One region of the Streptomyces sp. NPDC050988 genome, then DNA from elsewhere that is predicted to be linked to it. Evidence: riboswitches for the same ligand, from Rfam matches in the RefSeq annotation. Region 1 holds a riboswitch; the other holds the start of a gene.
What was found. Region 1 has a riboswitch for cobalamin ahead of ACIBEI_RS16130 (prenyltransferase/squalene oxidase repeat-containing protein). Riboswitches for the same ligand answer to the same signal wherever they lie in the genome.
Positions count from the first base shown of each region.

Region 2: another riboswitch for cobalamin. It lies ahead of ACIBEI_RS19165 (CbtB-domain containing protein); the one in region 1 lies ahead of ACIBEI_RS16130 (prenyltransferase/squalene oxidase repeat-containing protein).

Region 1 covers NZ_JBITFQ010000006.1:75,929-79,127, forward strand. The annotation lists gene ACIBEI_RS16125 (phosphotransferase) at 314-1,045, opposite strand; cobalamin riboswitch at 1,131-1,327, shown strand; gene ACIBEI_RS16130 (prenyltransferase/squalene oxidase repeat-containing protein) at 1,435-2,703, shown strand; gene ACIBEI_RS16135 (SCO2322 family protein) at 2,700-3,199, shown strand, end outside.
Region 2 covers NZ_JBITFQ010000007.1:357,606-360,804, forward strand. The annotation lists gene ACIBEI_RS19160 (CbtA family protein) at 125-895, opposite strand; gene ACIBEI_RS19165 (CbtB-domain containing protein) at 928-1,152, opposite strand; cobalamin riboswitch at 1,188-1,330, opposite strand; gene ACIBEI_RS19170 (histidine phosphatase family protein) at 1,461-2,129, shown strand; gene ACIBEI_RS19175 (four-helix bundle copper-binding protein) at 2,276-2,668, opposite strand; gene ACIBEI_RS19180 (hypothetical protein) at 2,902-3,168, shown strand.

The DNA.
Region 1 (3,199 bases):
GTGAGAGGAGAAGCAGTGACGGTGGTGACGGTGGTGTCGACGGAAGCACAGTGCAAGTGCGGTCCTTTGCTCGGTGAACAGGGTCGTGCGGCTGACAGCGGAAGCACCGGCTGCCGACCGATGAACAATAAGCTAGACGATACGGTCCGTCTCGTCAATAGCTTTAGCCCGCACCCCCACAGGAAAGCGGGGTCCGCTTGCGCCTGCGGGTAGGGAGGCGAGCTGGCTTCAGCGGCGGCGCAGGCGTTTGTCGGTGATCGGCGGGGTGGGGTCGATGTAGACCAGCCGCACAACCGGACGCCCCACGGCCCTCCTAGGCCAGCAGTCTGCGGATCAACTCCCCTGCCTCACCCAGGAGTTCGACCTCGTGCGGGCTCATCGTCGGGTTGGCGGCCCGTTGCCGTGTGGCCCAGCCGAGACCGCCGTCCGGGCCCGTCAGGAGTGCCGGGTCGGGGCAGCCGGTCAGCAGGGCGGACAGCATCTCCTCGGCCAGGAGGGCGCGGGGATCGTCGTCGACGGCCACCTGGGCCACGATCACGGCGGACATGCTCCAGTCGCGGCCGGGCGGACCCTCGTCGGTGTTGGCCCAGTCGATCACCATGGGGCCGGCCGGGGTCAGGAGGACGTTCTCCGGGTGCAGATCCAGGTGCAGGACGCGTACGGCGGGGTCGGTGGAACGGCGGGCCGGGATCGCGTGCAGGTCGCGCAGGAGCCGGGCGAGCGCCAACCCTGCCTCCCCGGCCGCGAGTTGGCCGACGGCCAGCGCCTCGACCACGGTCGGCCCGTACAGCCGCTCCATCACGAGGTCGGTGCGCGCGTCCGCAGCCCGCACGCGCGGCACGGGATAGCCGTGACCCCGTACGTGCTCCATGACGGCCGCCTCGGCCGGCGCGTCCCCATAGCCGTCCCGGTAGCGGCGCAGCACCCACGCCCCGCCCCCGGAACCATCGCCGAGACCGTCGTAGCCGTCGTGATCGTCGAGCGCGTAGACATCCGCCGTGCGCCCCGAACCGAGCAGGCGGCCGGCCCCCGCAGGTATCCCCATGGGCAGAAGCTACCCGGAGCCGCCGCCCGGCCTCACAGACAGGCCCACAGGCGACCCCCAACAGCCGCCCCTCAGGGTCTTGCTACGGGCCGGTACAGTGAGCGGGTCGTCATCACAGTCGTTACGGGGGGAAGCCGGTGCAAATCCGGCGCTGACCCGCAACCGTGTGCCGCCCGGCCGATCGGTCGATCACTGGATCACTGGACCAATGGATTCAGTGGATCAATGGATCAGCCGATCAGGGGCGGTGAGCCGGACTGCCCCGTACGGACGTGACCGGCTCGCGTCACCGGGACCGCCGGTGACCGGCACCGTCGAGGCATACGGAGCCGAGCCGCCTTGGATTCCAGGCTGCCCGGCTCCCTGACCGGGAGAGGCATCCGCCGATCATGTTTGTCCGCCGCAGCGCAGCGGTACTGGCCGCTACCGCCGTGATCGGTACGGCGTTCGCGCCGGCCGCCCTCGCCGACGAGTCGCCCGGCGCGACCCCGTCCCAGGCGTTCCCCTCCGCCCTGTACGGCAGCACCGACCCCACCTACGACGGCGTCTGGCGGCAGTCGCTCGCGCTGCTCGCCCAGGACACGGTGGAGGTGAAGCCCGCGAAGAAGTCCGTCGACTGGCTCGTCGGGCAGCAGTGCGAGAGCGGGGCCTTCGCGGCGTACCGCCCCGACCCGAGCGCCAAGTGCGACGCCAAGACCAAGGTCGACACGAACAGCACGGCCGCCGCGCTGCAGGCCCTGGAGGCCCTCGACGCGAGCGACGCCGTGACGGGCGCGGCCGTGAAGTGGCTGAAGTCCGTGCAGAACAAGGACGGCGGCTGGGGCTACTTCCCCGGCACGCCCAGCGACACCAACTCGACGTCCGTCGTGATCGGGGCCCTGGACGCCGGGGACACCGACCCGAAGGACGTGCCCTCGAAGGACGACCGGACGCCGTACGACGCCCTGCTCGGCCTCTCCGTCCCCTGCGACGAGACCGGCGGCGGCGCCTTCGCCTTCCAGCCGGACAAGAAGGGCAAGCTCGCGGCGAACGCGGACGCCACGGCGGCCGGGGTGCTGGGCGCGCTCGGCGAGGGCCTGGACGCCGATCCCGACGAGGACGGCGCCGACAAGGCGTCCCCGAAGGCGTCCCAGTGCGCGGGCGGCGACTCCTTCACGATCGAGGACGCGGCTGCCAACGGTGCCCTGTACCTCGCGGGCGCGGTCGCCAAGAACGGCTATCTGAAGTCCTCCCTCCCCGGTGCCGAGGACCAGCCCGACTACGGCAACACCGCCGACACGGTCGTCGCGCTCGCCGCCGCGGGCCGCACGGCCGACACCGGGAAGCCGCTGGCCTGGCTGGAGAAGAACTCCGGTACCTGGGCGGCGAAGAGCGGCCCGGCGGCGTACGCGCAGCTGATCTTCGCGGCGAACGCCACCGGCACGGACCCGCGCGCCTTCGGCGGCGCCGACCTCGTGAAGCAGCTCGGCGCGACCGGCCCCGCGGCGACTTCCTCCGACGCCTCCACCGCCCCGGCGGACGGCAAGAACGACGAGGCGGACACCTCGGACGAGGACGACGGCGGGGTCAGCCTCTGGTGGATCATCGGGGTCGGCCTGGTCGGCGGCATCGGAATCGGCTTCCTCCTCAGCGGCCGTAACAAGAAGCAGCAGCCGTGACCTGCCGCCGCCTGGTTCTGCCGGTCCTGTGTCTCCTGCTCGCCGTCCTCGGCACGGCGGGGCAGGCCCAGGCGGTCGGCTACCGCTACTGGTCCTTCTGGGACCGGGACTCCACCGCCGATACGGCCGATACGACCGATACAGCCGATACGACCGTCCCGGCCGATACGTGGGTGTACGCGACCCAGGGGCCGTCGACCGCACGGCCCTCGGACGGTGATGTCCAGGGGTTCCGTTTCTCGGTGAGCGAGGACTCGAAGGACTCGGCGAAGCCGCGCGGGGCGGCCGACTTCGCGACGATCTGCGCGAAGACGCCCGCACGGGAGGGGTCCAAGCGGGTCGGCCTCGTCCTCGACTTCGGCACGGCCGCGGACGCCCCGTCCGGCTCGACCCCGCCCCGCCCCCGCACGGCCTGCGCCCGCGTCGACGACGACGCCACGACCGCCGACGCCCTCGCCGCCGTCGCCAAACCCCTCCGCTACGACACCAACGCCCT
Region 2 (3,199 bases), on a different contig from region 1:
CTGACGGACGCGGTCATGCGCACTCATACGAAGGGGCCCCGGGAACGCGCTCCAGGGGCCCTTCGGTGTGCGGCCGGTCAGCCGGTGGCCTGTCCGCATGCGAACGGATCAGCGTCTGAACGGGTCAGTGCGCGACGGGAGTTGCCCGCCCTTCGGCCGCCTTGTCGTCCTCGGCCCGGGCAGGCTTCGGAGCCAGCACGCGCTCCGCGAGCAGCCCGAAGACCAGCCCGTACGCGGTCCACAGGGTCACCTGGATGGCCAGGGTCGCCAGTCGGTACTGCCACAGCAGGGTCGCCGGGAAGCCTTCCGGCGCCTCGTTGAAGGACGGCAGGAACGCGTATGCCAGGCCGACGGCCAGGACGAAGAACCCGCCTGCCGCGAGCGTGGCGTTCCAGTTGCCCAGGCGCGGTGCGAGGCGCTTGCCGAGGATCACCGCGGCGACGGCCAGCAGCACGCTGAGCACGATCATCAGGAGGAACAGCGCGGTGCGCTGGTTGAGGGTGTCGGGGTCGCCGACGGCGGGCGGGTTCGCCGGGTACTTGAGGAACGGCACCAGGTAGACCGCGACCAGACCGGCGCCCGCCAGCAGCAGCGCGCTCGCGCGCGGCCCGAAGCGGCCGATCCTGCCGAGCGCGAAGCAGTACGCGAGAGCGGCGATGCCGCCGAACGCGCCCCCGTAGACGAGGACACCGGTGGACAGACCGCCGGTGGACTGCATGGCACGGGTGACGAGTTCCTCGCCGCCGTGCTCGTGGGCGTGGGCTTCCTCGAACGCGATGGCCTCGTCCACACGAGGTTCGCCGAGGAAGTAGGCGACGACCAGGGCGAGCACGCCCGCGGCAAGACCCGCGAGCATGCCGCGCACCAGGAGATTTCTGACGGTGACGGAGTTCATTGGGTTGTTGTCCTGTCGGTTCTCTGTCGCCGTCAGTGGCAGGGGAAGCCGAGCAGGTGGCGGGCGTCGTGCACCCACTCGTGCACGCCTTCGCCCGAGACCAGGGAGGTGGCGCCCTGTTCGGCGCCGACGAAGTAGAGCAGCACCAGCATCAGGATGCCGAGGAAGACCGCCCAGGGAGCGATCGCGCCGATCGGCAACTTTGCGGGTACGTCGGGGGTGGTTACGGTCGGCTGAGCGACGGCGGACTGCGCCATGGCAGGACCTCCTGGGGGAACTCGCGTCCCATCTCGGTGGTGCACAGGACGACGGCCACGGGTCTGACTTGCTCGACCTCCGCCTCCCCTGGTGGGAGGCGGTTGTGCGGGGCTTACAGTGGCGCGACCGTGCCGGATTCTCACCGGCTTCCGTCGTACCGTCGTCAATATCGTCGAGAAGGTACCGCGAAGCGGAGGCGCGGCCAAGGGCGCACGGAATGCCGGGGGCGCGCCGGTGCCCTGGTCACGCCCCCAATTCCCAGTACGGACAGGGGTGTTGAGCACGTGTGGAACACGAGGACGGGCCGATGACCAGCCGAGTGATGTTGATCTCACCAGCGATGAGCGCGGCGTTGCGGGAGGCGCGTTTCGACGACGGATGTCCCATCGACCCGGCCGGGCTGCGGCTCGCCGAGGCGGCCGCGGGCTCACTGCCGGCCGCCGACCAGGTCCTGGTCTCGCCCACCGTTCGCTGCCGGGAGACGGCGGCGGCCCTCGGGCTCGACACCCTCGCCGTCACCGAGCCGCCGGAGCTGGCCGGCCTGGACGTGGGCCGCTGGCGCGGGGCGACACTCGCCGAGGTGAGCGCCGGCGAACCGGAGGCCGTGGGCCGCTGGCTGGCTGACCCGTCGTCCGCACCGCACGGCGGAGAGTCGGTGACCGCGCTGTGCGAGCGCGTCGCGAAGTGGCTCGAGACGGTGGTGGATCCCAGTTCCGGGGCTTCAGGGTCCGGCTCAGCCTCGGCTTCGGCTTCGGCTTCGGCTTCCGCTTCGGCTTCGGGATCGGGTCCAGGACCAGGCTCCGTCCGGATCATCGCCGTCGTCGAGCCGGAGATCGTACGGGCCGGGGTGGTGCGAGCACTCGGGGCCCCGGAGTCGGCGTTCTGGCGTGTCGACGTGCCGCCGTTGGTCGCGACGGAACTCAGCGGGCGGGCTGGGCGCTGGAACGTACGGGTCGGGCGGACGCTCGGGGAGTGAGGCGACAACGGGCGCCCGTCTGAACGGTTCTTCGGGACGCGGCACTTCGGAGCGTGGCGTTCCTCGGGACACGGCGTTCGGACACGCCGCCCTGACACTTCACCTCCGCGTGGGGGCCCACCACACGGGACCCACCACACGGAGCTTCACCTCAGCAGGGCGAGAAACTCCGTGCAGGCGCGTGCGCAGTCGCGGCAGGCCTCGGCGCCCTTCTCGGCGCCGGGACTCCGGTCGAAGACCTGGGCGGTCTCCAGGCAGACGGCACGACACCACTCGACCTGGGCGCGCATCCCGGCCTCGGCCTGCGTGGTCTGCTCGGCCAGGGCGCGGCAGGTGGCGTCGCAGACCTCCGCGCAGAGGATGCCCTTGCGCCGCAACTCCTGCTGGTCGTCGGGGCCGTCGAGTTCGGCGAGGCTCGCGCGCAGGGCGCACACCCTTGCGCACTCGGTACAGGCCTGCGCGCAGGCGAACCGGTCCTCGAGGAAACGAACGAGTTCCTGTTGCTCTGTTAGTGACACGCGGTTCGGGTAGCCGGGCATCGCCACGCCAAACCCGTCCGCGAACCGGACCGCGGAGCCAACAGTGGCCGAGCGTGTCGAAGTTATTGACGTGGTCACGGCCGCACTCTACGTTCTGACCGGTTTACCGAACTGCGTTCGGTATATCGATCAGTTCGTGGCGGGTGTGCACCCCGGCAACCAACCGACGACCAACCCGGTATGTGCGGCCACTGACCCGCGACAGCCTTCGGACCGGCAGACAGGGAGGCCTCGTGCGCATCGCGGGCATGCTCGCCGCCAACCAGTCCGTCACGGACGCACGGCCCGCGGCACTCGGCTCCGGCACCGGCTCCGGCTTCGGCTCCGGCATCACGTCCACGGGCAACTCCTGGGGTCCGGACGGCACTTGGCGCGACTCGTCGGTCGTGAGCACGAACACGGACGCCAACACAGGACCGCGTTCGTCCGACGGCACCCTGCCGCCCGCCCGGGACCTGCTCGCCCCGAGGAACGGCGCGGCCGCCGGAGCCCGCTTCTGAACCACCCCCGTGGGCCCCGGGACGGACGACC